Regions from separate parts of the Mesorhizobium sp. B3-1-8 genome, predicted to be linked through region 1. Evidence: riboswitches for the same ligand, from Rfam matches in the RefSeq annotation. Region 1 holds a riboswitch; the other holds the start of a gene.
The links. Region 1 has a riboswitch for thiamine pyrophosphate ahead of FJ424_RS02645 (YkoF family thiamine/hydroxymethylpyrimidine-binding protein). Riboswitches for the same ligand answer to the same signal wherever they lie in the genome.
Positions count from the first base shown of each region.

Region 2: it holds a riboswitch for thiamine pyrophosphate, as region 1 does, so the genes downstream of both, thiB (thiamine ABC transporter substrate binding subunit) here and FJ424_RS02645 (YkoF family thiamine/hydroxymethylpyrimidine-binding protein) in region 1, are expected to answer to the same signal.

Region 1 is NZ_VFTK01000002.1:142,176-156,946, forward strand. It holds gene FJ424_RS02625 (porin) at 1-366, shown strand, start outside; gene FJ424_RS02630 (porin) at 386-886, shown strand; gene FJ424_RS02635 (hypothetical protein) at 893-1,102, opposite strand; gene FJ424_RS02640 (hypothetical protein) at 1,256-1,600, opposite strand; TPP riboswitch at 1,820-1,932, shown strand; gene FJ424_RS02645 (YkoF family thiamine/hydroxymethylpyrimidine-binding protein) at 1,923-2,531, shown strand; gene FJ424_RS02650 (ABC transporter permease) at 2,560-3,465, shown strand; gene FJ424_RS02655 (ABC transporter ATP-binding protein) at 3,462-4,235, shown strand; gene FJ424_RS02660 (ABC transporter substrate-binding protein) at 4,232-5,248, shown strand; gene FJ424_RS02665 (hypothetical protein) at 5,305-6,066, opposite strand; gene FJ424_RS02670 (tetratricopeptide repeat protein) at 6,098-7,060, opposite strand; gene FJ424_RS02675 (tetratricopeptide repeat protein) at 6,946-10,614, opposite strand; gene FJ424_RS02680 (S24 family peptidase) at 10,808-11,440, opposite strand; gene FJ424_RS02685 (hypothetical protein) at 11,521-11,802, shown strand; gene FJ424_RS02690 (hypothetical protein) at 11,799-12,095, shown strand; gene FJ424_RS02695 (GcrA cell cycle regulator) at 12,183-13,031, shown strand; gene FJ424_RS02700 (DUF6456 domain-containing protein) at 13,310-13,906, shown strand; gene FJ424_RS02705 (hypothetical protein) at 13,940-14,584, shown strand; gene FJ424_RS02710 (DUF763 domain-containing protein) at 14,596-14,771, opposite strand, start outside.
Region 2 is NZ_VFTK01000024.1:76,346-91,116, forward strand. It holds gene FJ424_RS21935 (ABC-F family ATP-binding cassette domain-containing protein) at 1-1,550, opposite strand, end outside; gene FJ424_RS21940 (thiamine diphosphokinase) at 1,552-2,196, opposite strand; TPP riboswitch at 2,333-2,438, shown strand; gene thiB (thiamine ABC transporter substrate binding subunit) at 2,481-3,491, shown strand; gene thiP (thiamine/thiamine pyrophosphate ABC transporter permease) at 3,716-5,332, shown strand; gene thiQ (thiamine ABC transporter ATP-binding protein) at 5,329-6,117, shown strand; gene FJ424_RS21965 (M48 family metalloprotease) at 6,271-7,737, shown strand; gene FJ424_RS21970 (caspase family protein) at 7,811-9,802, opposite strand; gene FJ424_RS21975 (RNA polymerase factor sigma-32) at 9,974-10,837, opposite strand; gene FJ424_RS21980 (amino acid ABC transporter substrate-binding protein) at 11,143-11,916, shown strand; gene FJ424_RS21985 (ABC transporter permease subunit) at 12,080-12,760, shown strand; gene FJ424_RS21990 (amino acid ABC transporter ATP-binding protein) at 12,757-13,527, shown strand; gene FJ424_RS21995 (CarD family transcriptional regulator) at 13,827-14,408, opposite strand.

The DNA.
Region 1 (14,771 bases):
GGCACCGCCACCTGTATCAATGCCAACACGGGCGAGACGCGCAGCTTGACGGAGGACGGTGTGGTCGACGGCAAGACGGCGTTGGCGGGCAAGGTCGACGACATTGACCGTCGCGTCCAGCGCGCCTTCGAGGGTGCATCGGTGGCCTCGGCGCTGGCCGGCCCGGACCTGGTGCAGGGCGAGCATTTCGGCGTGCGCGTCAACTGGGGCAATGCCGGTCAATCCAACGCCATGGGCGTCACCGGCGCGGCGGTTCTTGGCGAGGGCTTCATGTCTGGCGGCAACGGTCGGCTGGCCGGCGCCGCGGGCGTCGGCTTCTCCGGCAAGACGGTCGGCGGCAATGCCGGCCTGCAGTTCACCTGGTAAGCGCGACCGGGGGCAATCAATGTTCAGATATCTTCTTGCGCCGGCGATCCTCGGCGCGGCAACGCTCCTTGCGGCGCCATCCCAGGCGGCAGTCGCGTATGTCAAGATCTGCTCCGCCTATGGAGCCAATTACTACTATAGCCCGGGCACGGACACCTGCATCAATGCCCAGACTGGCGTGACTAAGAAGCAGGTCGACGACGGCAATGGCGGCGAGATGACCGAGGTCGGTAAGACGGCGCTCGCGGCCCACGTCGATGACATCGACAACCGCATCACGCGCGCCTTTGAGAACGCCTCGATCTCGGCCGCGCTCGCCGCGCCCGATCTCGTCCAGGGCGAGCATTTCGGTGTGCGCGTCAACTGGGGCAATGCCGGCTATGCCAATGCCTTCGGCATCACGGGCGCCGCGGTGCTGAGCGAGGGCTTCGACCATGGCGGCCGGCTGACCAGCACGCTCGGCATTGCCTTCGCCGGCAGCCAGGTCGGCGGCAATGTGGGGCTGCAGTTCAGCTGGTAGGGGAGGCTACCGTCTCCCTTGCTTTCCGGCGTATTGCGCGACCGCGCAAATGAGAGCCAGCGCCGCCATATCGCAGGCAGTCCGCGACGGCGACGGTCCCCTGGCGAAAAGCACCGCGTCCGCGACGGGGATCGCCAGGCCATGCTTTCTGGCGAAGGACGTGACTTCGTAGGGCTGGTCGTCAGGCTGTATGCCGATGTCGATACGCTGGTTCATCAAACGAATTCCTCCCTGGTACGCGGCTTTACCCTCCTTCGCCTGAGACGAATTTAACCACCCGCCGCTCAGCCGCGTCCACCAATTGCCAATTGTATGAAACGATGCATTTTTCGACGGGAGGCCCAAGGGTTGTAGCGGGAGCTGCCTGCCTCACCACGCATCGCTCGACCGGGCAAACCTCATGTCGGCCGCGATCATCGCGCTTTCGCATTCGCTGATCAGCCTGAGATTGCGCAGATACCGCGCCACCGTCTCCGAGAGCCAGGCGGCGCAGGCCTCGACATAGGCGCGGCCATGCACCAGCGTGCCGGTCGAAAGCCGCTCGTCCTTCTCGGCGATCACCTTCAGATATTGCCGGATGAAACGGATGTCGTCGGCGATGTCCTGGCTGGCCATGCGCCAGGCGCCGGCAACGCGTTCGCGCTCGGCGAACGGCAGTGGCGAGAGCAAAGGGCGGGAGAGGTCGGCGAAAGCGCCATGGTTCGCGGTATTCAAGCAAGTCCCCTCAAAGGAAGGGAAATATCGTACTTTATGTACGAAAAACAATCAAGCCGGATTCGTACATTTTGAACGACACTGCGGTTGCGATACCGCGGTTATAAGAAATTTGCGAAAATCTTGTAACCCGGCATCTCCCTTAGGGAGATGGGGCCCTTGGCTCAATTGGCCTCGCAAAAAACCGCTTTCCCATTCGCTCGAACAGTGCTTTAACGCGGCCATCCACAGGGGTGCTCCGTACGGTCGGGGCTGAGATGGCGGCGGCAAGCCTCCGGACCCTAAAGCTGATCTGGATAATACCAGCGGAGCGAGGCGGGCCATGTTTTCCGGCGCACAGATTTCCCTTTATCCCATGGCTGACGATTTCGTCGGCGTCATCCTTGGCGCGTTGGGCGCGCTCGATCCTTACCGCGACAGGCTGAGGATCGAGACCGACGATATCTCGACGCTGCTGGTCGGGCCGCCCGAAGTGCTTTTTCCCGCCATGCGCGACCTGTTCGTCGCGGCGGCGAAGAGCGGCAGGCACTGCGTGCTGTCGGCCGCGGTCTCGCGCGGCTGCCCCGGCGAGCCGGACGACCCGATCTGCCGCTCGGACGAGATAGGCGGCCCGGCGATTCCGCTTGAGGAGCGCAAGCGCGCCGCGCTCCGCGCCGTCGAGGCGACGCCCTCGACCGACCAGCCGGTGGCGGCGCAATTCTCGCTCTATGTGATGGGCACCGGCGACCACATGGACGAGATCTATGGCTGCATCGACTTCCTGAAAAACTCCGGCGTCTTCGACCGCTCGAAGAATTTCTGCACCAGGCTGCGCGGCGATGCCGGCGCGGTGTTCGCCACGCTCGCCGAAGCCTTCTGCCGCTTCGGCCCCGGCGCGGGCCACGTGACGCTCGACATAACGATTTCGGCGAACAGCCCGACCGCGGTTTGAGTCGCGTAGCGCTGCCGAGGTAGATGTGATGGCTGTTTCGTTCGGTTCTACGCCGCAAGAAGAGCCTTCGGCGATTGGCGAAAGCCGGGATGCCGTCCAATCTCCCCCCTTGCGGGGGAGATCAGCTGTTGCCAACGCCTTCGCCAAAAGCCTCCCCGCCGCCATCGCTTTCGCTCTTCTCCTCATCGCCTGGGAGCTCTACGCCCGCCTCGGCGGCATCGCGTCCACCGTGCTCCCCGCGCCCTCGCGCGTGCTGGCGCAAGCCTGGGAGAACCGCTCGGCACTTGCCGACAACACGCTGCCCACCATCCGCGCCACGCTGGCGGGCTTTGCCTGCTCGCTCGTTGCCGCCTTCATCCTCTCGGCGCTGGTCGACTTCCTGGCCCCGTTGCGCCGGGCGCTGTTCCCGCTGCTGATCGCCAGCCAGACGTTGCCGCTGGTGGCGATCGCGCCGCTGGTGGTGCTGTGGTTCGGCTTCGGGCTGCTGCCAAAAATCCTGCTCGTGGCGCTGGTCACCTTCTTCCCGATGATGGTGGCGCTGGTCGAAGGCTATGCCGCCACGGCCAAGGAGATCAGCCAGATGCTCGCCGCCATGGGAGCAGGGCGCTGGCGCATCTTTTGGCTGGCGCGGCTGCCGTCGGCGCTGCCCTATTTCTTCGCCGGACTGCGCATCTCCATCACCTATGCCGTGGTGGGCGCCATCTTCGCCGAATATGCGGGCGCCGCGAAGGGGCTCGGCATCTACATGCTCAGCGCCAAGAACAATTTCCGCCCCGACCTGGTGCTTGCCGCCGTCGCGGTCAGCTCGGCGCTGACGCTGGCGCTGTTCGGCCTCGCCGTGCTCGTCCAGCGTCTCGCCATGCCCTGGGAAAATGCAGAGGGCGAAAGGGCGGGGCGCGACGGCGACAAGCCTGTCGGGGAGGGCCGGCCATGACCCGGCTCGAGCTCCGCGACGTGCGAAAGAACTTCGGCGCGCTCGAGGTTCTGGCCGGCGTCTCTCTCCATGTCGGCGCGGGCGAGTTCGTCTCGATCCTCGGTCCCTCCGGCGCCGGCAAGTCGACATTGTTCCAACTGCTCACCGGCGCGATCCGGGGCGAGGGCGAGATGCGCTTCGACGGCGCGCCGCTCGATGGCGCCCGCTTCGCCTTCATGCCGCAGCGCGACGCGCTGATGCCGTGGCGGCGCGTTATCGACAATGCGGCGCTGGGGCTCGAAGTGCAGGGCATGAAGCGGCGCGCGGCGCGCGAGCGCGTGGCGCCGTTGTTCGCCGAATTCGGCCTTGCCGGCTTCGAGCGCGCCTGGCCGGCCGAACTGTCCGGCGGCATGCGCCAGCGCGCCGCGCTCCTACGCACCGTGGTGCAGCAGCGCGACATGCTTTTGCTCGACGAGCCGTTCGGCGCGCTCGACGCGCTCACCCGCGCCGCCATGCAGCGCTGGCTGGAGACGATGTGGCGAAACCATCGCTGGACGGCGCTGCTCATCACCCATGACGTGCGCGAAGCAGTGCTTCTGTCCGACCGTATCTATGTGCTTTCGGCGCGGCCCGCGCGCGCGGTGCGTGAGGTGGCCGTGCCGCTGCCGCGCCCGCGCACCGAGAGCGCGGCGATTGCCCGCGAGGCCGCGGCGATCGAGGCAGGCATCCTCGACACGCTGCTTGGCCAGTCCGATCCGAATTTCCGACCATCCGATGGAGAATTGAAATGACCGATCTGACCCGCCGCCAGGCGCTGTTTCTGGCCGCCGGCCTGCCTCTTGCCGGGGCTGTCACGCACGCCCGTGCCGCCACCCCGCAAAAGATCACGGTCGCGCTCGACTGGACCGTCAACACCAACCACATCGGCCTGTTCGTCGCCCGCGACAAAGGCTTCTATCGCGACGCCGGCCTTGACGTGGAAATCCTGCCCTATGGCGATACCGGCTCGGGCACGCTGGCAGCCAACCGTGTCGCCGATTTCGGCATTTCCGGCTCGCTCGGCCTGTTCACCCAGAAGAGTGCTGGCGCCGACCTGAAGGCCGTCTACGCCGTCGTCCAGTCGGAGACCGGCCGCGTCGTCTTCAACGCCGACCACGCGGCGATCAAGAGCCCGAAAAATCTTGACGGCCTGACCTATGGCGGCTTCGGCAGCGCCTGGGAAAACGCGCTGCTGCGGACCATCATCCGCCATGACGGCGGCAAGGGCGATTTTTCGACCGTGACGCTGGGGACGTCCGCATACGATGCGCTGGCCAACGGCTCGGTCGATTTCACGCTCGAAGTCTCGACATGGGAAGGTGTCGAAGCGGAACTGAAAGGCCTCAAGCAGCGCAGCTTCCGCTACGCCGACTACGGCGTGCCGGACGAGCACACCACGCTGATCGTCTCCAGCAACGCCTTCCTTAGCGCCAATCCGAGAGCCGCCGCCGCTTTCGTCAAGGCGACGCGGCGCGGCTATGCCTTCGCGGTCGATCAGGCGCTGGAGGCGGGCGAACTGCTGATCGCCGCCAACAAGGACACACTCGCCAACCCGGCGCTGATCGACGCCTCGCTGAAGGCGCTGAACGACGGCCATTTCCTGAAGAGTGCCAACGGCGCCATCGGCACGATGGACAAGGCGAAGATGGAGGCGATGGGCGGGTATCTGTTCTCGTCGGGGATATTGCTCGACGGCAATGGCAAGGCGCTGAAGGAGAAGCCGGATATCGAGGCGTACTTCAGCAACGAGTTTCTGGGCGCCTGAGAGGACGAAGGAACGCGGTGTCGCGCCGGAACCCGTCCGGAAATCCGGTGCGGAGCCTAATTCTCAACGATGGCGCGAAGCAGCGCGGTTTTGATGTGCCACCCGGGTTCGCCATGCAGTAACAGGGCGGCCTCATAGAATCTCGCCATGGCCGGGCACAGGCCCGGGAAATCCTGGTTGGCGTTCGAGATAGCCTCCATCTCGGCCGACGTGCCGCCGATCTTTGTGAAAACGTCGGCGACCAGCGACCAGTCCTGATCGCTAGGCACGGCCGCCGGTAGGCCGCTTCTTTTGGCGGCGCCGAAGGCGCGGAACAGCGTGGCGCCGATCCTGTCCAGGTCAGCCAGGAAATCGTGGCCGGGCGCACTGATCGCGTCCGGCCCGTTGCGCAGGTAATTGTTGCAGGTGGCCGGTGTTTCGCGCGCCATGACATGATTGAGCATGTCGAGTTGCGCCGAAAGCGCTTCCGAAGCGTTGCTGTCGGGGGTCGTGGGTAGGAGTGGCGCATATCTATGCCTCAGATCGGCGACCGCCTGTCTGCTGATATCGCGCACTTCTGTTTGGCTTCCGGCCTGGGCCGCGGCAGTGATCTTGCGCAGCATCGCATCGTAGTCGTCCGGAAATTCGCGGGCGATAGCCTCGAATATCTGGAGATCCTGCTTCCGGATCTCGGCATCGATGTCGGCGGTGGTCAGCGTCTGCGGCGGCATCTTTACTGACTGATAGTGGTGATGTCTGCCGCTGCCGAACATCGTTGGCATCACGTTAGTCCCAACGATGCTTACGGGACGACCGCCGCCACTTGCAACCATTTCCAAGGTGACATCCGCCTGCGCTCCGACACCCTTCTCACTCTGCCCCAAGGCTCAGCGCCTTCTTGCGGTCGGCTTCCGCACGCTTGCGGTCGCCCTTGGCTTCCCACACAGCGCTACGCGATTTGTATGCGCCAGCGAAATTTGGCCTTAACTTGATCGCTTGATTGAGGTCGGCGATGGCGCCGTCATAGTCCGCTTTGCGGGCGCGGATCGTGCCGCGGCCGAAGTAACCGAAAACGTTATTGCGATCGAGTCTAAGAACCGTTTCGAAATCGCTGAATGCCCCTGTGTCTTCGTGGTGCTTCATGCGGAACATGCCTCGACTGGCATAGATCCTTGCGTTCGTTGGATCGAGACGGACGGCGTTTTCGTAATCCGCCGATGCCCCGTCATAGTCCCCCTGGTAGCCGAGAACGCGGCCGCGATCGCTGTAAGTGTCACCGATGTCGGGGCCGATAGTGATCGCCTGGCTGAAATCGGCGATGGCACGGGCATAGTCGCCCTTCGTCTCCCAAAGGATGGCGCGCGCTACATATGCGTCTCGGAAGGTGGGGAACAGGGCAATCGCTTTGCCATACTGCGCGATGGCGCCGTCATAGTCATCCCTGCCGTCCAGCACTTGTGCCTTGTTGAAAGCCGCCCTGGCTCCAGGCGGAATGCCACCCGCCGAGGTCGCCGCTCCGCTCTCGATCTTGCCTGACGTCTTTGCCTTCGCCGCCGCCGCAAGCTTGAGGCCCTTGCGGGCGAGGCTCATCTCCGGATCGAGCTTGAGCGCCTGATTGAAATCGGCGATCGCCCGGCCATAGTCACCCTTGGCAGCGAAGGCGCCGCCGCGCCCGAAATAGGCCTGCGCGTCATTGGCGTCGAGCTCGATTGCACGGCTCAAATCGGCGATGGCGCGATCCGGTTCGTTCTTTTTGGTCCACGCGACGGAACGGCCGATGTAAGCGTCCGAGTAGTCGGGGTAGAGCCCGATGACCTTGTTGTAGTCCTCGATGGCCGCGTCGTATTTGCCTTGCCGACAAGCGCGATGGCCCGTCCGACATAGGGCGAGGCATCTTGCGGATCGAGCGCCATCGCCTTGTTGAATTGGGTGATCGCACGATCATATTGGCCCTTGTAGTAGAAGGCGTAGCCGCGATCGACCAGAGCGTTTAGCTTCTTCGAGGATGGCGCGATCGCGTTGCCGCCGACACCGCCTTTCTTCTGCGTGGCCATCGCTGCTTTGCGCGCGGCGGCGTAGTTTGGATTGTGCGGGTCTAGTTTGGCAGCTTGGTCGAGGTCGGCAATGGCATCGGCGTAGTTTTTGCCGTCGGCTCGCACCATGCCGCGTCCGTAGTAGCTGGCGGCGTCTTTCGGATCGATCTCGATCGCCGCTGAAAATGCCTCGATCGCTCGCTTCGGGTTTCCCGTGGCGTACCAGGCCGCTCCGGAACAGAAGAAAGCGCCGCTCGCTTTCGGGTCGAGCCTGATGGCCTTGATGCAATCGTCAAGCGCGCCGTCCGCGTCGCCCGCCGCGGCCTTGGCCAGACCACGGCGCATGAGCGGCGCGGCCGCATCGGGAATAATGGCGATGGCCTTGTCGTAATCGGCGATCGCGCGGGTAAAATCCTTCTTGCCATCAAAGGCCCTGCCACGGCTGAAATAGGCGAGCGGGCTCTTAGGATCGATCGCGATGGCCTCTTCATAGGCCTCGATCGCTTCGTCATACTTTTCTTCGTGCAAGAGGCTGTCGCCCTTGGCCACCGCGACGAGGACGCGGGGATCACTGGTGTCGATAAGCTTCGCCAACTTCGGATCGGCAAGCGAAAGATCGTCACTCGCACCAGGCTTGACCGCAGACGGGGTTTCTGCTGGCGCAACTGCGGTGGCGCTCTGTTCGTTCGCCGTTATGTCGGAGCCGTCCGCTTTGGTCATGCCATCGGCAGGCTCCCCGCTGACGTCCGCCGCTGCCTTGCGGGCTACGGCATAGTCACCATTGCCGGGATCGAGCTTGAGCGCCTGATCGAAATCGGCGATGGCGCCGGCATAGTCTTTCCGATCCGCCCGCACCATGCCGCGCGCGTAGTAGCTGGCGTCATGCCCGGGATCGATCCCGATCGCCACCGAATAGGCGGCGATGGCGCGCCCGGTGTCGCCCTTGGCGTGCCAGGCCATGCCTTTGCAATAGTGGGCGTCGCGCGCCTTCGGGTCGAGCGTCGCTGCCCGATCGCAATCGGCAAGCGCGCCCTCGACATCGCCGGACGTCACCTTGGCGAGCCCCCGGTGAAAATACGCGGCGGCAAAATTGGGGGCAAACTGGATGACCCTGTCGAAGTCGGCGATCGCCTGGCCATAATCGCGTATGGCGGCCCTGGCCCTGCCGCGGCCGAAGTAGCCGAAGCGGTTGTCGGGTTCGAGCGCGATCACCACGTCATAGGAGCCGATCGCCTTGTCGTATTTGCCCATGTCCAGCCAGGCATCGCCTTCCAGGATCGCTTGGAGCGCGCGCTGGTCTTTTGTTTCCAAGGTCTTTGCTGCCAGCGTGTCGTCCGTAGCCGCCAAATTCGGACGGACGATTTGTGGCTTTGGAGCAGCGGCCGCCGCCTTCGGCTGCTCAGGGTCCTGCGACGGTTCAGTTTTGCCCTCATCGCCGGCAGCCTGCTCGTCGCAGCTTGCCGACCGTGTGGAATCCAACTCCACGGCGCGCCGGCAATCCGCCGCCGCGCCGGCGTGGTCGCCCTTGAGCGTCCTGGCGCGGCTGCGGCCCAGATAGGCGTCGGCATTGTCGGGGTCGAGGCTGATCGCCTTGTCGAAATCGAGCAGCGCGCCGTCGACGCCGTATTTCGACAACCGCATCTGGGCGCGCTCGAGCAGTGTCTTGGCGGTCGCCGGATCCCCGCTTGGCTGCGTAGCGGTCGGCTGTTGGCCAGGCAGATTTTCCCAACACGTGCCTGCGCGTTTCCGATCGAGTTCGACCGCTCGCCGGCAATCGCCGATGGCGAGGTCGAAATTGCCGACGAGTGCTTCGGCGATCGAGCGGTTGTAATAGGCATCTGCGTTGTAGGGATCGAGGCCGATGACAAAGCTGAATGTATCTATCGCGCCCTTGGGGTCGACCTGCATCGCCTGCAACCCCGATTTGAGGTTCCAAGCAATGGCGGCGGAGTTATCCTGCTTGGCATATAGTTGCGGCGGCGCATGTGTGGGGGGCGGGATAGGCTTGGCCGGCTGCGGCTCAGCGGGGACTGGGACATCAGCCTGATTGGTCGCAGTGCTCGGCGACCGCAGCACGGGTTGCCCGTTCGCCCTGCTTTTGCTGATTTGGACGCTGAGCCTTTCTTTCCGGTAGTCGGCGTTGGCCGGATCGAGCGCGATCGCTTTGTCGAGGTCCGCAATTGCCTTGTCGGCATCCTTCGCCTCCCAGACGACTGCCCGCTCGAAATACGATTTTGGATCGTCGGAGCTGATGGCAATCGCTTTGTCGAGGTCGGCAAACGCCTCTCGTGAATTGCCGATCTGGGCCATGGTCATGCCGCGCACGCGGTAAGCTTGGGCGTTGGCCGGATCGCGGCGAACGGCTTCATCCAGATCGGCGATGGCGCGGGCATAATTCTTCTTTGAGGCCCAGCTCTTGGCGCGGTTGAAGTAGAAAGCGGAACTTGCTGGATTGAGCCGGATCGCCTCGTCGAATGCGGCGATGGCGCGGGTATGGTCGCCCTTTTCCTGCCACTCTACTCCAATCGCATTTTGAGCAGAAGCTGGGTTTGGGTCGGTCGCGCCGTCGCCCGGCTCACCGAAAGCCTCGACAATCAGTCGCGTGCAATCGCGCCCCTTGTCCGCATCGATATTGGCGATGCGCTTGCAATCGGCCTTGGCTCGCTTGCGATCACGCTCGGCGATTGATGAGCGGGCGCGTTCTAGGTAAGGAGCGATAGGGTCAATACGGACGCTCTCCGCTTTGTCGTAGTCGGCCTGGGCTCGCGTTGCGTCGCCCTTGTCTTCCCACACAACGCCGCGCACGCCATAGGCCATTTCATTGGCGGGATCGATGTCGATCGCCTTGTCGCAATCGGCGATAGCCCGATCATGCTCGCCTTTCTTATTGAGCGCCCGCGCGCGATCGGCATATCGGCTTGCGTCATCCGGCGTAAGCGCGATCGCTTTTGTGTAGTCCGCGACGGCCCGGTCGAAATCCCCTTTGCTCTCCCAGGCGATGGCGCGATTGGTAAATGCGCGGACGTAAGTCGGATCGAGCGCGATCACCTCGTTCATATCGGCGATGAGGTGGGCAATATCGTTCCTCTGTGCATAGGCCAGGCCGCGCACAAAATAGGCGCTTACGCGAAGATCAGGCACCTCGCCTCTGTCCTCGGCGATTGCGGTGCAGGCGGCAACCTGCCGGTCGGCGGAGACTTTGCTCTCGCTGAAGCAAGTGTTGTAGTCTTTGCCAGCCGCGAATGTTTTGCCGCCGAAAGCACCAAGCACAACCACCCCTGCCAGCGCCAGGAGCGGCCCGCGCGAAAGCCAGGCAACAAACGCGCGCGTCAACGCGCCGGTGTGGCGTGACATGATTGATCCTCCCCCCGGAGTGACCGCGACTGCTCTCGCGGATGCCTATATAGTTCTGTTTTTGTTCCCTAATGCAAGCAGAAATTGCGGGGCTGCATTTATGCCCTTGGGGTGGGCCAAATGGAGTTTGGCGAGGACCTTGCGAGAGGGAAGCAAAGCGGCGCCTCAGCTTGGCGGCATCGCTCCCAACGGCTCACATATCGATCATCGACCGCTTCACTCGCCCGATGATGGTGATCGCGCCTTCCAGCTCCGGCGGCGGGATATCCATATAGGACGCCGGCTGGAACGGCGGGTTGTCGTTCGGGCGGTAGCGCTTGTAGGTGGCGCGTCCCGTCTCGTCCGAGATCACGTAGCAGCCATTGGTCACCAGCCGCTTGTCGCGCAAATTGACGAAGATGATCGAATCCGGCGGCGAGATCTTGTTCATCGACGGACCGTCGACGCGCAGCGCGATCCATTCGCCTTCCTCGAGGTCGGCGGTGGGGATGGTCGGATAGTCGGAGAGGTTGACCACGCTGTCCTGGCTGCCGAGCTCGCCGGCGCTGATCCACGACACGATCGGCACGTCGACGGTGACGGGCGAGGGCAGGAGGCTGACGGGCGCCGCTTCCGCGCCGTCGGCATTGAACAGGAGCCAGCCGGGGTCGACGCCGAACAGCCGGCCATATTTCTCCGCCGCTTTCCGGGACAAAGGCCGGTTGCCGTTCTCATGGCTGATCAGCGTGTTCTTGTTGATGTCGCGCAAGGCCCGCGCCGCATCGCTGGGCGAAGCATAGCCGGCCTGGGCGCGCGCCTGCTGCAATCTGTGCCGTGAATCCATCATCGTACAAAATGCCTGAAAATTATCGTCCAAAGTGTACGATTTCGCTTGCGCGGCATTCGTACATAACGTACGCTTAGCGCATGATCGTACATTCCGCAAGCTCTTCCGCATCGCCCGCCGGCGGATCCGCCCAGCCCGCCGACATTCCGGAGCTTATTGATTCCTGGCAGAGCATCGGCGCCTACGCCGCCGATGTGGGCTGCGGCTACGAGGCGGCGCGGCAGATGCGCCGGCGCGGCCGCATCGCGCCGCAGCACTGGCCGCATGTGGTGGCGGCAAGCCGCAGGCACGGCATCGCCGGCGTCAGCTACGAATCGCTGGCCGGCCGCGCCGCGGCCGCCATGCAAGGGGAGGCGGCATGAACGCGCCTCCCTCGATCCATGAATTCCAATCGCCCGGACCGTCCTCCTCCCCGGTCAGGGCGCTTTCCGGGGCGCTTGCCCCGGATCCGGTCGAACCGCCCGCACCCCGGTTCACCGGAGCGGCCGGAGCCGTTCCTCCCCCGGCTCCGGCCGCCACTTATGGCGGCGCATCCTGCATCCGCACCGAGGACGGAACCGTCATCCTGTTCGACCGGGCGACGGGTCTTGCGGTGTCGGGCCTGACCCGCGCCGCGGCCGAGGCAGCGCTGCTTCGGCTGACCGGCGCCGCCTGACTTCAACCGATCGCTGACCTGACCGGGGCCTCGCGGCCGAACCCTGGCGCTCGTCCGCGCCTTCGACAAGCAAATGGAATGAGAAGAATGGCAGCCGCCTACACGCAAAAGGAAATCGACGAGATCGCCACCTGGCTGAAGGAGGGGCTTTCGGCCTCGCGCATCGCCGGCCGCTTCAGCGCCCTGCGCGGCGCCCCGGTCTCGCGCAACGCCATCATCAGCATCGTCCACCGCAACGCGGGCCTGAGCGCCATCGGCTTCGCCAACCCCAAGGGCGGCCGCGCCGGCGGCCGGCCGAGGAAGCATGCCGCACGGCCGGATCGCCCCGGCCGGCGCGCCAGGGTAGCCGCTGGAGGCGTGACGCTCTCCGAACCTGCAGCACTTGCCAGATACGCCGAGCTGGCGGAAGGCGCCGGCGCTGAAGCGCTTGATCTCCGCCTAACTGGGCGCGATGCCCAGTCCACTCTCCGCAGCCGCAGCGCAGCTGTTGCGGAGGACGGGCAGGACAGAGAGGAGCGCTGTCCGGCCGACCTCTCAGCCTATGGCATCACCACACAAACGGACGCCGTCACCGCCCGCGCCCCCAAGCCCAAGAAACCCAAACCCCGCAAACCCGCGCGCATGCTTCCACCCGCCTGGCTCACCCCCGGTGGGCGCGAGAAATCCGAAGCGCAGCGCTACACGCTGCCCGCGCCGCCGCCGCCGGTAAAGCCCGGCCGCCAGCCGCATGTCGCGGCGATGCGTTTCCTCGATTGCCTGTTCGGCCGCTGCCGCGCGCCGCTCGACCTGGCGCTGCGCGAAACGCCGGAACACGATCCCGCCGGCGCGCGCCCGGCACCGGACATGCTTTGCTGCGGCCTGCCGACGTCGGCCGCGCGCTCCTACTGCGCGCATCACCATGCCAGGTTCCACGGCCATCGCGGGAGGAGGATGTGAGAGGCGAGGCGTATGCGCGCTTGTGTTCCTCGCCCCCGCCGATAGCGGGGGAGAGGTGTCCGCGAAGCGGACGGGGATAGCGCCGACGACGGCAGGACGAAACGCCGCGCGGCGAGAACCCGCTGTCGAGCTTGGCGCTCCACGAAAAACCCCTCTCCGTCGCGGCTTCGCCGCGCCACCTCTCCCCACTTCGTGGGGCGAGGAACCTTGATCCATGCGCGAAGGAACTCAGCCTCTCCCGTTGGCCATCCACCCCGCCACCCACAAAGGACCGCTCCATGCCCCGCAAAGCCGCCAAGAAACCGCAACCCCCGAAACTCCCCAAAGGCGAGGCCGAGCAGGTGCGCATCCGCCGCGAGGTCGGCCACGACTTCGCGCTGAAGACTGACCCCTTCGGCCGCCAGCGCCTCACCACCGGCACTGCGGAGGCGCGGCGCGTCTATGAGGTGTCGAACGGCGGCTACACCTCCACCGGCGGCGTCGTGCGCCTGCGCAATGTCGACCCGCTGGTGGGCATCACCTCGCTCAGCCGGCAGCAGCGTGAGGCAGGAGGGCGCTTCCGCGACGACTTCGAGCGCAGCCAGCGCGAGGGCCTGCAGCCACAATCCTGGAGCGAGCGCGTCGATGGCGGCCGCGTCGGCGGCGGCGTCCCCGACCGCGTGCTGTCAGCCGGCCGGGCGCATGCCCACGCTGTTGCTGCGCTGGCCCATTGGGACGTGGCGGAGGTGGCGCGAAGAATCTGCCTCGAAGGCCAGTCGGTGAAGGCCATCGCCGAACGCAGCGGTGAGGGGCGCGACGTGGTGGTGAAGCTGTTGAAGGTGGGGCTGGATTTACTCGCGGTGCACTATGGGATGATGGGGAGGAAGGCCGGGTGAAGGAAGATTCACCAGCAATAACAGAAGTGCACCTTGCAGATCGTTGTGCGGCCGGGCAGCCTGTCTTGGTCGTTCGTCTTTTGGGGTTTTGACGTAATGCAATACGTTTTCGGTACTTTGGTGCCTCAACATTTTCTACCCGCGCTGGGTTTCATTGCCGTCAGGCAAACACAGATGGACAAGGCTGTTAATCAGTCCATCGGCGACCTAACAGGGCTTGATCACAGCTCACTGATTGCACTGCTTTCGCCCGTAATGAACCTCTCGACTCGGGTAGAGATGTTGGAACGCATTATCCCCTTAAAAATTGAGGATATCGTGGACAGGTGTAAGCTTGTAGCCATCGCGCGGGAGGTCAGAGACCTGAATAGTCTTCGCAACAGGCTTATCCACGATCTGCCGTATGCCTATTCACCAAGCGAAGATTCTCTTATGTTCGTCAGGTCAGAAACATGGACCGACCCGCAGGTTAAGGCCAGTTTACCGAAACACGTTACACCCGAAGGGTTGTATGAACTTGGCAATCGCATGTTACAGGCCGAGATCTGGCTTGGCATGAGGTTTCAGTCCAGTGGTGTCGGTCTGGAGGCGCATCCCGATTGGCTAGACCGCACCAAATTTCCGTGGCCGGATAAATTCGAGCAATTGCTTCGAAATCTAAAAACCGAGCAACCCTGACTCTGCGGTTCTCACCCCTTCGGCTTCCCCTCCCACCCAAACACACTCCGTCCGCCCAGCAAATGCGACTGGTCCATCTCGCCGGCGACGATCTCCTTCAAGCTCGGCCCCGTCACATAGCGCTCCATCCGGCGTGACTCGCCGTCCAGCCGCCTCAGCGCCTCCAGTTCCTCGGTTCGTCCGAGCT
Region 2 (14,771 bases), on a different contig from region 1:
GCTTTCGATCCAGCCTCGCTCGCCTCGGCCTTCGACCTCGCCTTGCGGTCTTCCAGCTTCGAGCCGCCGCGCTGCGCCAGCATGTCGGAATAGCCGCCGGCATATTCGATCCAGCGGCCGTTGCCGTCCGGCGCGATCACGCTGGTGACGGTGCGGTCGAGGAAGTCGCGGTCGTGGCTGACCAGGATCACGGTTCCGGCAAAGCCCGCGACCAGTTCCTGCAGCAACTCCAGCGTCTCCATGTCGAGATCGTTGGTCGGCTCGTCGAGCACCAGCAAATTCGCCGGCCGCGCCAGCACGCGGGCCAGAAGCAGGCGCGCGCGCTCGCCGCCGGAAAGCTCGCGCACCGGCGTGCGCGCCTGCTCCGGCTTGAACAGGAAATCCTTCATGTAGGAGACGACATGGCGCTGCTCGCCATTGACAACAAGGTTCTCACCGCGCCCGTCGGTGAGGTAATGCGCCAGCGTCTCGGCCGGGTCGACGGCCTCGCGCTTCTGGTCGAGCGTCGCGATCTCCAGATTGACGCCGAGCCGCACGGTGCCGGCATCCGGCGCCAGCTCGCCGGTCAGCATCTTCAACAATGTCGTCTTGCCGGCGCCGTTCGGGCCGACCAGGCCGACGCGGTCGCCGCGCTGGATGCGGGTCGAGAAACCCTTGACCACGGTGAGCTCGCCAAAGCTCTTGTCGATGCCCTTGGCCTCGATCACCAGCTTGCCGGATTCGGCTGCATCGCTCGCCACCATGGTGGCAGTGCCTTCGGCGCCGCGATGGCTGCGGAAGCGCTGGCGCATGGTCTGCAACTCGCCGAGGCGACGCATGTTGCGCTTGCGCCTGGCGGTCACGCCATAGCGCAGCCAGTGCTCCTCGCGCACGATCTGGCGGCCGAGCTTGTGCTGCTCGCGCTCTTCTTCTTCCAGCATCTGGTCGCGCCATTCCTCGAAATGGGCAAAGCCCTTGTCCAGCCGCCGCGTCTGGCCGCGATCGAGCCAGACGGTGGCGCGCGTGACGCGCTCGAGGAAGCGGCGGTCATGCGAGATCAGGATGACGGCGGAGGAGGTGCGGGCGAGTTCCTCTTCCAGCCATTCGATGACCGACAGGTCGAGATGGTTGGTCGGCTCGTCGAGCAGGAGGATATCGGGCTCCGGCGCCATGACGCGGGCAAGCGCGGCGCGGCGCGCCTCGCCACCGGAAAGATCGTTCGGACGCTCCTCGCCGGTCAGGCCGAGATGCTCCATCAGATAGGTGGCGCGATGCGGATCGTCGGCCGGGCCGAGGCCGGCCTCGACATAGGCACGCACGTCGGCGAAGCCGTCCATATCCGGCATCTGCGGCAGATAGCGGACGGTCGCCGAAGGCTGGCGGAACACCTCGCCGTCCTGCGGCTCGATCATGCCGGCGGCGATCTTGAGGAGCGTCGACTTGCCGGAGCCGTTGCGGCCGACCAGCGCGATCTTCTCGCCTGCGGATGCGCTGAGCGCCGCGCCGTCGAGCAGCAGGGTGCCGCCGAAGGTCAGTTTAATGCCGTCGAGATTGAGGAGTGGCGGCGCCATGTCAGCTTTCTGGAAGAGGATAGGGGTGGGCCAGAAGCAGCGCCCGGCCACGCTCCAGCGCGATGCCAAGCTGCCCTTTGACCTCGTTTGATATAGTGAGCGAGGAGCCGAACGCCACCTCGACGCGGTCGAGCGGCCATTTCGCGCCAGTCACCGTAAGGCCGGCGAGCTCGGAGAAGCCGAGCACCGAAAACAAGGTGCCGTCGTCATAGTCGAAGCTGGCCTTGCCAGGCAGGATGGGAACGCCCTCCTGCGCGCCGCTGGTCAGCAAGACCTCGGTGCCGGCCTCTGCCAGCCGCACGGCCAGCGCCAGGTGCAGGAAAGCATGGTCGGCGCGCTTGCCGCCGAAGGCGCCGGCCAGCACAAGGCTGGTGGCGCCGCGTTGGAGCGCTTCCGCTATGGCGAGCTCGCCATCGGTCATGTCCTTTTCGGCCGGAAAGACCTTTCGCGGAACGGCGGCGAGATCATCCGGCAGATTGGCAGGCACCGAGTCGAAATCGCCGACCCACAGCTCCGGCACCAGTCCAAGCATGCGGGCATGGCCGATGCCGGCATCGGCGGCGATGATGCGCGAAGCTTCGATCTGGCGTTCGAGCCGGGGCGTGCGAATAAGCTCGCCGCCAAGCAGGATGGTGAATGTGCCCATGGCCGTGGCCCTTACCAGCCCTCCAAGCGAAACGGAAGCCGGACGGCCCGCGCTTCGGTTGCGCGCCTGCCGTCCGAACATTAGCTGCTCGGCAAACTTCCGCTTGCGCGCCGCTTCGGCGGGGCCTATCTGTCGAAACGCTCTAACGGGGTGCCGGACGTGATCCGGCTGAGAGGCGATCAAGCCAACCCGCTGAACCTGATCCGGTTTGTACCGGCGGAGGGATTAGACGTTTCGGACCATCCGGCGCCTCAATCCTTGTCACTCGAACGAAGGAGGCGCCAATGCGCGCAATGCTGTCCAATCTCATTCTCGCAACCGGTCTTGTCTCGCTTCTGGCGAGCGTCGCGCCTGCAGAGGCAAAGGACAAGCTCACCGTCTATACCTATGAGAGCTTCACCGCCGACTGGGGGCCCGGCCCGGCCGTCAAGAAGGAATTCGAGGCCGAATGCGGCTGCGATCTCGAATTCGTCTCGGTCGCGGACGGCGTCGCCCTGCTCAACCGCGTCAAGCTGGAAGGCGCCGGCACCAAGGCCGATATCGTGCTCGGCCTCGACACCAACCTGACGGCGGATGCCAAGGCGAGCGGCCTGTTCGCGCCGCATGGCGAAGTCTCCGGCATCAACGTGCCTGGCGGCTGGAGCGACGACACTTTTGTCCCCTTCGATTATGGCTATTTCGCCGTCGTCTATGACACACAAAAACTGAAGACACCGCCCAAGAGCCTGAAGGACCTGGTGGAGGGCGCCGGCACGGACAAGATCGTCATCCAGGATCCGCGCACCTCGACGCCCGGCCTAGGCCTGCTCTTGTGGGTGAAGTCCGTCTATGGCGACAAGGCGCCGGAGGCATGGGCAAAGCTCAAGACGAAGGTGCTGACGGTGACGCCGGGCTGGAGCGAGGCCTATGGCCTGTTCACCAAGGGCGAGGCGCCGATGGTGCTCTCCTACACCACCTCGCCGGTCTATCACATGGTGGCCGAGAACACCGAGCGCTACCAGGCGGCCTCTTTCGAGGAAGGCGAGTACCTGCAAATCGAGGTTGCCGGCATCACCACGACGGGCGCCAAGAACCCGCTGGCGCAAAAGTTCATCGCCTTCATGACCGGACCGAAATTCCAGGACGTCATTCCAGAGACCAACTGGATGTTCCCGGCCGGCAAGACCGACAAGCCGCTCAACCCGGCCTTCGACAAATTGGTCAAGCCGACCAAGACCTTGCTGTTCAGCCCGCAGGAAGTGGCTGCCAACCGCAAGGCCTGGGTGGATGAGTGGCTGGCGGTGATGAGCAAGTAGGGCTGCGATGCTTGCGCCGAGGCCCCCCTCTCTGTCCTGCCGGACATCTCCCCCTCTAGGAGGGAGATTGGCTGTCACGCCGGCCTTCGCCAATCTCCGGCGTTGCAGGATCGAGCGCGGCGTTGAAGTTGCTAATCTCCCCCCTGGAGGGGGAGATGTCCGGCAGGACAGAGGGGGGCGCGAAGGGACTCGGCGCTCGTTAGCTCGAACTCAAATGGCTCAGCGTGCGACACGCGCGTGACTCCCGCATCCCCGCTGGCGTCATCGCCCTTGCCGCCATCGGCTTCCTTATTGGCGGCGCCTTCGCCGGCCTTCTCCTCGAAGGCGCGCAGGATCTCTCCGGCGCTGCCGCGGCCTTCGACAGTTATCTCTTGCGCGTCGCACGCTTCACGCTGTGGCAGGCGGCTCTGTCGACGCTGCTGTCGGTCGCGCCGGCGCTGCTGGTTGCGCGCGCTTTGTCGAGACATCCGATCTTTCCCGGGCGTCGCCTGATCCTGCAGCTGTTCACCGTGCCGCTGGCCTTGCCGGCGATCGTCGCCGCGCTCGGCATATTGGCGCTCTATGGACGGGCGGGGTATCTTGCCGGCGTCTTCGCCGAACTTGGCGGCGGGGATTGGCCGGGGATCTACGGCCTCTCCGGCATCCTTGTCGCGCATGTCTTCTTCAACCTGCCCCTGGCCACGCGCCTCTTCCTCGAGGCGCTGGGCATCGTTCCCGCCGACCAGTGGCGGCTGGCGAGCCAGCTCGGCATGGGCGCCCGGCCGGCTTTCCGGCTGATCGAATGGCCGGTGCTGCGCGCGGCCCTGCCGGGGATCGCCGGGCTGGTCTTCATGCTCTGCATAACCTCCTTCACCATCGTGCTGACGCTGGGCGGCGGTCCGGCCGCGACGACGCTGGAGGTCGCCATCTACCAGGCGCTGCGCCTCGATTTCGATCCCGCGCGCGCCGTGGTGCTGACGCTGCTGCAGATCGCGCTCACCTTCGTCGTGGTCGTCGCGCTCACGCGGCTCGGCGCCAACACGGTCGGCGATGCCAATCTGCCCGTAGCGCCACGCCGCTACCTTTCGGCGGGACCGACCGAAAGCGTGCTGAACGCTGGCCTCATCGCGCTGGCCCTGCTGTTCGTCGCCGGGCCGATGGCGGCGACCGTGCTTTCAGGCCTTCAGGCCGACCTCGGCCGATTGGCGGGTGAAGCGGCGGTGCGTCGCGCGACGCTCACCAGCGCGGGCCTCGCCCTGCTTGCGGCACTGCTCAGCGTGACGTTGTCGCTGGCGCTGATCGCGGCGCGGCGCGCGCTGGCCCTGCGGCGCCGGGCAGGCGGCGCCATGGGCCTGCTCGAACATGCCGCCGACACCGGCGCCGGCTTCGTACTGGTCGTGCCGCCAATCGTCCTTGGCGCCGGCTGGTTCCTGGCGTTGCGCCACGTCACCGATGTCTTCGCCGTCGCGCCGGCCATGGTCGTCGCCGTCAACGCGGTGATGGCGATGCCCTTCGCCATCCGCGCCATTCGCCCGGCCTATGACGCGGCGAGCGAGCGCCACGAGCGGCTTTGCCTGGCGCTCGGCATATCCGGCTGGACCCGGCTCAGCCTGATCGACTGGCCGTCGCTCAGGCGGCCCCTGGCCACCGGCTTCGCCTTCGCCATGGCGCTGTCGCTCGGCGATCTCGGCGTGATCGCGCTGTTCGGCAGCGATTCCGTGCAGACCTTGCCCTATCTGCTTTTGGCGCGCATGGGCAGCTACCGGACAGCCGACGCCGCGGGGCTTGCCTTGCTGCTTGGCCTCGTCTGCCTGATGCTGGTGGTCGCCGCCGACTGGCTGGGGCGGGAAGGAAAGTCATGACGACGAGCATCGATGGCGCCGCCGCGCAAAAGGGCCTCACCGTCGCGCTGGAGGGCGTCTCGTTCAGCTATGGCGAATCCTCCTTCAGTTTCGACGCCGAATTCGCGGCCGGCAGGATCACCGCCATCATGGGGCCGAGCGGCTCCGGCAAGTCGACGCTGCTCAATCTGATAGCCGGCTTCGAAACGCCCGATGCGGGCAAGGTGCTGATCGGCGGCGCCGATCTCGGCAACACGCCGCCTTCGGCGCGGCCGGTGTCAATGGTGTTCCAGGAAAACAATTTGTTCGCGCATCTTTCGGTCGAAGCCAATGTCGGGCTCGGCCGCTCGCCGTCGCTCAAACTCGGCGATGCCGATCGCGCCGACGTCACCGAGGCGCTGGCGCGGGTCGGTCTTGCGGGCAAGGAAAGGCGGTTGCCGCGCGAGCTTTCCGGCGGCGAGCGGCAACGCGTGGCGCTGGCGCGGGTGCTGTTGCGCGACCGGCCAGTCTTGCTGCTCGACGAACCTTTCGCGTCGCTCGGCCCGGCGCTGCGCGACGACATGCTCGACCTTATGGCCGGCATCCATGCCGAGCGCGAAATGACGGTGCTGTTCGTCACGCATCAGCCGGAAGATGCGCGCCGCATCGGCCAGGACGTGGCTTTTCTCGACGAAGGCACGATCGCGGCAACCGGGCCGGCGGATGATTTCTTCGATCGGTCTGGACCGGACGCCTTCCGGCGCTATATCGGCGATCGAGCCGGCACCGTTGCCGGATCACAACATATTGCCTGGAAGCGGACATAATTTACGGCCAAACCGGCAACGGGCGATCCGGCGTTTGCTTGCCTTGTCCGGGGGAGTGTGGCTAGGTCCGGCCATGCTAGTCCGGCTGGGCAGCGATTTGCCGAAAGAGTTCGAAAGGAAGCCGATCTGTCGACCGGCGCTGAGAAGGTTTGGATGAGGCCGCTGGCACGATTTCTCGCGCTGGCGAGCGTTGCCGTACTGGCCAGCTGCCAGATGTTCACGCCGCCGGACGTGCAGGAAAGCGGCTTCCAGCCTTCCGACAAGCCGATCACCGTCGACAATGTCGTCGCCAACGCCAAGCTCGCCGAAATGGCGAAGGCGCAGCATCCGCGGATTCTCGCCACCTATGGCGGCGAATATTCCGACCCCAGGCTCGAACGCATGGTGGCCAAGGTCGTCGGCAATCTGACGGTGGTGTCGGCGAACCCTACCCAGACCTATCGCATCACCATCCTCAACTCGCCCAACGTCAATGCCTTCGCGCTGCCGGGCGGCTATCTCTATGTGACGCGCGGCTTGCTGGCGCTGGCCAACGATTCGTCCGAGCTTGCCGCCGTCATCGCGCATGAGATGGGCCACGTCACCGCGAATCACGGCCTGCAGCGGCAGCAACTCGAAGCCGAGGAAGGCCTGGCGACCAAGGTGGTTTCCGATGTGCTCGGCGACAGCCCGACGGCCAAGGCGGCGCTCATCCGCGGCAAGCTCAGGCTTGCGCAATTCTCGCGCAACCAGGAACTGCAGGCCGACGCCATCGGCATCAAGTCGATCGGCGAGGCGGGCTATGATCCCTATGCGGCGGGTCGCTTCCTGCAGTCGATGTCGGCCTATACGGATTTCCGCTCGGTCAGCGGCGCCACCGACGCCAGCCTCGACTTCCTGGCGACGCACCCCAACACGCCGCAGCGCATCGAGTTGGCGCAGCGCCTTGCGCGCAATTTCGGCCCGCCCGGCGTCGGCACGCGCGACCGCGACGCATTTCTGGCCGGCATAGACGGCCTGCTTTACGGCGACACGCCGGAAGAAGGCTATGTGCGCGGCCAGACCTTCATGCACCCCAATCTCGGCGTCTCCTTCACTGTGCCGGACGGCTTCGTCATCGACAATTCGGCGGCCGCCGTCACCGCGACCGGGCCGGGCGACATCGCCATCCGCTTCGACGGCGTGGCGATCGACAAGTCGGTATCGCTCACCGATTACATCCGCAGCGGCTGGGTGGCGGGGTTGGAAGACGCCAGCGTGCGCCAGGAGACGATCAACGGCAACGATGCGGCGACGGCGCATGCCAGCGCGCAAGGCTGGCAGTTCGACATCGCAGTGATCCGCGCCGGCGGCCAAGTCTACAGGCTGCTGACGGCCGCGCCCTCGGCCAGCACTTCGCTGGACCCGGTGGCGCGCTCGGTCAGCGGTTCCTTCCGTGTGCTGAGCCCTGCCGAGAAGGCGGCGCTGAAGCCGCTGCATATCAGGGTCGTCACCGTCCAGGCCGGCCAGACCATGGGCTCGCTCGCCGCGCAGATGGTCGGTGTCGACCGCAAGCTCGACCTGTTCCGCGTGCTCAACGCCATGTCGCCGGGCGCGACAGTGTCGTCGGGTGACAAGGTCAAGATCGTCACCGACAGGTAGGGACTTGCGAATTCGCACCAACCAGGCGCCGTCGGCTATTTGAACAATCGCCCGGGCCGGGAGACGTTGTCCTTCACAAGCCGTCACTACCGGTGTCGCCGCCGTCACCTTCGCCGTCGCCGGTACTGCCACCGCCGGTGCCGGCAGCGCGGCTACTGCCACCGCTCCAGGATGTCCTCCCGGTTTCCGTTGGCATCGGCTTGACCTTTGGTGCCCCCGGAATTGTCGGTGTGACGGTCTTCGGTTTCGACACGGGCACGCGGACCACTTTTATCTTCGTGATGACCTTCGGGGCCTTGCACGCCATGACCACGGGGATGGTGCGCGCGGGGTGCGCAGAAAGACCGAGAATGCCCATCGAATAGACGTCTTGCCGCTCCATGCCGGCTTTGAGGAAAGCCAGGGCGCGGGCCGGGTCGGCGGGCACGCCGTTGCGGCCTTCCGTGAAGATCACGGCAAGCTCCTTCATGGCGTCGACATGCCCCATCGCCGCTGCCTGGAGCAGCAGGTCCAGACCCTTGCCGGTGTCGCGCTCGACGCCGAGGCCATTGAACAAAGCGCGTCCCCAGGCGGCCAGGGCGTAGGGGTCTCCGTTATCCGACGCCTTCGAATAGAGGCCGTTCGCCTTCGATGCATCGACAGCCGTCCCTGTTCCGGACGAGGCGATGGAGCCGAGCGCGAACAGGGCGCGGATATGTCCCTTGTCCGCAGCTTCCTGGATCGCTTGCCTGGCCTCGTCGATCCTGCCCGCCGCCAGCAGCGCCCGCCCCAGCTCGTAACGGAAGCGCGCAATGTCGGGGTAGGACTTCACCGCCGCCTCGCAGGTCTCGAGAGCCCCGCCGCCGATCTCGTTCGGCAACCGTCCCGGGACGACGCCCTGCAGGTCGAGCGGCTCGCCAGCGGCCTGGTCGCAAGGGTCGACGCCCGGCGACAGTTTCATCGTCGCCCGCTTCGCGGCGTTGCCGACGCGGATCTCGAAGCCGACTTCGACGGGAGCGGCCGAGCCGATCTGCGGTTCGTAACGCAGATTGTCGACCTCGGCGGCCATCAGGCTCGATTGCGGCGACAGGACGCGACCGGGCAAGGACAGCGTTCCGGTCGCCGGGTAGCTCGCAAGCTTAAGGCTGATCGAGGCATCCTTGGCCGGAAGATCCAGTTTCAGCGGAACCGGCCCGACGCCGACCGGGACGCGGATATCGCGACTTCCAATCGCCTCGGCGACATCGGTAACCTGGATTCCGCGCTCGGCCACCTGCTCGTTCTGCTGCGCGTCGGGAGGCGTTAGCGCTGGTTGCTCCGCCCCGCGCATCAGCACGACATCGTCGATCAGCGAGGAGTTCTCCCACGGAACCTGCTTGCCGTTGGTGGCCTTGACCACGTCGCGGCGCACGGCCGCCATGACCGAGCGTATCTCCTGGTCCGGCGCCAGCGCGCGGCGAGAGAAGGACGACGAGAACGGGCTGAGATCGCCGGAACCGTCATAGGCGACCGCCCCCGGCTCGGTTGCATAGGCAATCAGCGTGTTCTGCGAACCTGTTACCTGCGCAAGTCCGCTGTCGCCGGCGACGATCAACTGGTCGCGCAGCCAATAGTCCTTGCGCGGGAAGGGATTGTTGCGGCAGGCGTCGAGGATGATCATCTGGATCTTCGATCTCGAGCGCAGTTGCCGCAATATGTCGTCGACCTTGATGGCCTGGACCTCCATGTCGGCCGCGTCTTTCAGCGACGCATCGACCGGAATCAGGAAATTCTCGCCGCCGATCTGAAAGCCGTGTCCCGAATAGTAGACGACCGCGAGATCGGCGCCGTCGGCTGCCGCCAGATAGTTGCGGAACCGCTCTTCGAACTGAAGCCTGGTCAGGTCCTTGGCGGCGAACACCTCGAAGCCGGCCAGCCGGAACGTATTGGAGACGTCGTCCGCGTCCTTGTCGGGATTCTTGAGCGCCGGGATTTCGCGATACTCGGAATTGCCGATGACGAGGGCAACCCTTCGATCGGCGTGCGCTTCGAATGTCGTGAGGCCCACGAGGAACAGGGCTACAAGGAGCGCGCAGCATCGCAGCATGGCAAATCCCCCTTATGTTATGATCTGGAGGCGTCAAAAAAGCCGATTGCGGCGCAGCGGTCTGTTAAAGAGCTCACAATCAATATGCGTTACCGAGGAAAAATCGCCTCGACGGCGAATATATTCTTATTTAATAAATTTCTTATCTTTGATTTTTTAATTACATTAATTTCAGGCCGCTTCCGCCAAAAATTCCGGATTCTGCTTCACAAGGGCCAGCTTCAGCTTTTCCATGGCGCGGGCCTCGATCTGGCGGACGCGTTCCTTGGAGATGCCGAGCTGTTCGCCGAGCGCTTCCAGCGTGGCGCCGTCGTCGCTCAGCCTGCGCTCCTCGATGATGCGAAGCTCGCGGGCGTTGAGCGCGCCGAGCGCGCTCTTCAGCCAGACTGCCCGGCGCTGGATGTCGATCCGGTCGCCGACGATCTCGTCGGGGAGCGGGTCTTCGGAGACCAGGAAATCCATCCGTTCGGCGGCGCCGTTCTCGTCGGCCAAAGGCGCGTTGAGCGAGCTGTCGGGCGAGGACAGGCGTGAATCCATCATCGCCACGTCGGCTTCCGGAACGCCGAGCGCGGCCGAGACCTCGCGATAGAGCGTGGCATTGGAGAGCGGCTCGGCGCCGTTGGCGAGGCGGGCGCGCAGACGCCGCAGGTTGAAGAACAGCGCCTTCTGCGCCGAACTCGTGCCGCCGCGCACGATCGACCAGTTGCGCAGGATGTAATCCTGCATGGAGGCGCGGATCCACCAGGTGGCATAGGTCGAGAAGCGCACTTCGCGCGCGGGCTCGAATCGGGCGGCAGCCTCGAGCAGGCCGACATGGCCCTCCTGGATAAGGTCGCCGAGCGGCAGGCCGTAATGGCGGAATTTCGAGGCCATCGAGATGACCAGGCGCATGTGGGCGACGGTGATCCTGTGCAACGCGTGCTGGTCGTTCTCTTCCTTCCAGCGCAAGGCGAGGACATGCTCCTCGTCGCGCTCGAGATAAGGAGCCTTCATTGCCGCCCGGACCAGCGTCCGTCCTGCCGCGTCCTCGATCATGCCGGCTCCTTTTGGTGGTGAGTGGGCTCACAGCGGTTGAAAAGATGCCACCGCGCCCTACAACAGCCATGCAACGTGTCAGGCGCATCGATGGTTCCGCCGTCCGAGGGGGCAAATATTGCCAGCGGGAACGTTTTGTTATCGGCCCGAAAGAGTCGCTTGGCGGTTGTCGGGTAATTTTGAGAATCAGATTTCTGGCAGAGCCGATTTTTGAAATCTGGTTCCTTATTTCGCAGCCTTCTATCTGTCAGTTTCCGGCTCTCACAATCGCGCCGGGGCACCGGTCAAAACGGGATCACAGAAAAATGAAATGGCTCAAATCGCTCCTTGTCGCCGGAACGTTGCAGGTTCTGGCGGTCACGGCCGGGCATGCCGGCGCCAATCTCGACCAGATCAAGCAGGCGGGCGTCATCAAGGTCGGCACCGAAGGCACCTACGCGCCCTTCACCTATCATGACGAATCCAACGCCCTGGTCGGCTTCGATGTCGAGATCGCCAAGGCCATCGCCGACAAGCTCGGCGTCAAGGTCGAGTTCCTCGAAGGCAAGTGGGATGGGCTGATCGCCGGCCTCGACGCCAACCGCTACGACGCCGTCATCAACGAGGTCGGCATCACCGATGCGCGCAAGGCCAAGTACGACTTCTCCGATCCCTACATCGCCTCGAAAGCGGTGCTGATCGTGCGCGGCGACAACACCGACATCAAGACCTTCGCCGACCTCAAGGGCAAGAAGTCGGCGCAGTCGCTGACCTCCAACTTCGGCAAGCTCGCCGAGTCCAATGGCGCCGAGCTCGTCGGCACCGACGGCTTCGACCAGTCGATCCAGCTTCTGCTCACCGGCCGCGCCGACGCCACCATCAACGACAGCCTGTCCTTCCTCGACTTCAAGAAGCACAAGCCGGACGCCAATGTGAAGATCGCCGCGCAGGAAGAGAATGCCGACTATTCCGGCGTTATCGTGCGCAAGGGCGATCCGGAGCTGGTCGCGGCCATCAACAAGGCGCTGGCCGACATCAAGGCCGACGGCACCTACCAGAAGATCGCCGACAAATATTTCGGCCAGGACGTTTCGAAGTAAGGCAATCGTCCTCTGTTCGGAAACCGGCGGGCCGTCAAAGACGGCCCGTTATTTTTTTGCACGATATTCATGCGCCGCGGTCTTTGACGGCCCGCCGGTTTTTGCATGATAGTCAGTCCATACGGAGGAACGCGCCGCCGTATCTGGAAGGGAGAAGCGCTCCGTGCCGCACTGGCTGCAATTGATGCTGGAATCGTTGCCGACGCTGTTGTGGGCGGCGCTGATTTTCACCGTGCCGCTGACGCTCCTGTCCTTCGCGCTCGGGCTCATCGCCGGACTGGTGACGGCGCTGATCCGGCTGTTCGGTCCAAAGCCGCTGGTTGCGCTGGTTCGCTTCTATGTCTGGATCTTTCGCGGCACGCCGCTGCTCGTTCAGTTGTTCCTGATCTTCTACGGCCTGCCGTCGGTCGGCATCCTGCTCGATGCCTTTCCCGCCGCGCTTATCGGCTTCACGCTGAACATTGGCGCCTATACGTCGGAGATCATCCGCGCCGTCATCGGCTCGGTGCCGAAAGGCCAATGGGAGGCATCCTACTCGATCGGCATGACCTGGAGCCAGGCGATGCGGCGCACGATCCTGCCGCAAGCCGGCCGCGTCGCGGTGCCGCCGCTTTCCAACACCTTCATCTCGCTGGTCAAGGATACCTCGCTGGCGGCGGCGATCACGGTGCCCGAGATGTTCCAGGCGGCGCAGCGCATCGTCGCCACCACCTATGAGCCGCTGATCCTCTATGTCGAGGCGGCGGCGCTCTATCTCGCATTGAGCTCGGTGCTGTCGGCGCTGCAGGCGCGGCTGGAGGTACGGCTCAACCGCTATGGCGGGTTCCTGGAGGCCAACGCATGATCGGCCTCACCGACATCGAAAAGCGCTTCGGCGACAATCTGGTGCTGAAAGGCGTCACCGTCAGCCTGGACGAGGGCAGCGTGACGGCGCTGGTCGGCCCTTCGGGCGGCGGCAAAAGCACGCTCTTACGCTGCATCAACCTGTTGGAGATCCCGACGTCCGGCGCTTTGCGCATCGGCGAGGAGAGGCTGGAATTCCGTCCGGGCATCAAGGTGCCGGCCAAGGACATCCAGCGCATTCGCCTGCAGACCGGCATGGTGTTCCAGAATTTCCAGCTCTTCCCGCATCGCACCGCGATCGAGAATGTCATGGAAGGGCTGGTGACGGTGCTGAAATGGCCGGAGCCAAGGGCGCGCGAGCGGGCCATGGCGCTGCTCGAGAAGGTAGGCATGGCGCACAAGGCCGATGCCTGGCCGGCGACGCTGTCCGGCGGCCAGCAGCAGCGCGTGGCGATCGCCCGGGCGCTGGCGCCGTCGCCGCGCGTGCTGCTTTGCGACGAGCCGACCTCGGCGCTCGATCCGGAACTGGCGCAGGAAGTGGTCGACGTGCTTGGGCAGCTTGCCCGCGAAGGCACAACCATGGTGATGGCCACGCACGATCTGAGGCTCGCCTCCAAGATCGCGCAGGAGGTCGTCTTTCTCGATGCCGGCTCGATCGTCGAGAAAGGCCCGGCCTCGGTCGTGTTCGACAATCCGGAGCGCGAGCGGACCAAGCGGTTTATCGCTTCGCTGCGGCAGGAAGAAGCGCAGAAGGAGTCTGGCGGCTGAGTCCTTTACCTCCCCTTTTGTGGGGAGACCGGACCGAAGGTCCGGGTAAAGAGCGGGGGCCGCCGCTTCTTCAAGGCTTTGTTTTCATGCATGTCGTTGTCGCAAAACCGCTGCACATTTTTGCGCGACATGCATTAAAGCAGGTCGCGTGAAAAAGGATTCACGCGACCTGCTTTAAGTTTTGATTTTAAGCATGTCTTTGTCCCGAAACCGGGTCCACTTTCGGGAGACATGCTTTAAGCCCAAACAAAAAACCCGACGCGAGGCCGGGTTCTTCGTAGTTCGATGAGCGAAAAAGCTCAGGCAGCTTCTTCCTGTTCGGATTCTTCGTTGTCGGCCTTGGCGCCGCGCTTCGGACCCTTGTTGAGGTTGACCTCGATGAGGCGAACCGCCTCGGTCTCCGACATGCGGTTCACCGCGGCGATCTCGCGGGCCATACGGTCGAGCGCGGCTTCATAGAGCTGACGCTCGGAATAGGACTGCTCCGGCTGGTTGTCGGCGCGGTAAAGGTCGCGCACCACTTCCGAGATCGAGATCAGGTCGCCGGAGTTGATCTTGGCATCATATTCCTGGGCGCGGCGCGACCACATGGTGCGCTTGATGCGGGCGCGGCCCTGCACGACCTTCAGCGCGCGGTCGACATAGTCCTCTTCCGACAGCTTGCGCATGCCGATCGAGGTCGCCTTGGCGACCGGTACCTTGAGCCGCATCTTGTCCTTCTGGAAATCGATGACGAACAGTTCCAGCTTGTGACCCGCAACTTCCTGCTCGTCGATCGCCACGATCTGGCCGACGCCATGCGCCGGATAGACGATGAACTCGCCGGTCTTGAACCCGTGGCGGGCCGCGTTGGACTTCTTCTGCGGGGTGATCGTTGCCATTACGCCCTGAACTCCTTAGTTGTGCAGCCGGCATCATGCCGGCTCGAACCGATGGGGTCGGCGATAGCCGACCATTAGCCGCGCAACAGGATGAACCACCGGAAAAGCAGGGACCGGCATACCGCACGAATGCGACCGCCTGCCCCAGATCGCTCTGGTCCGGATCTAAAAGCTCACCTTTCAGTGATTTGGGGCGTTAGCGCCATAAATCGACGTTGTGTCACCGGCATGTTTCGTTGATGTAACACAAAAAGTCGGAAGAATCAAGGTTTTGCTGCGTTCGCTAACGCCAAACGGGGTCGCTGCCTGTCAAGACAGCAACTGTATCGGTCGCGTTACGTCGCGTCATGCCGGCGTCGCCGG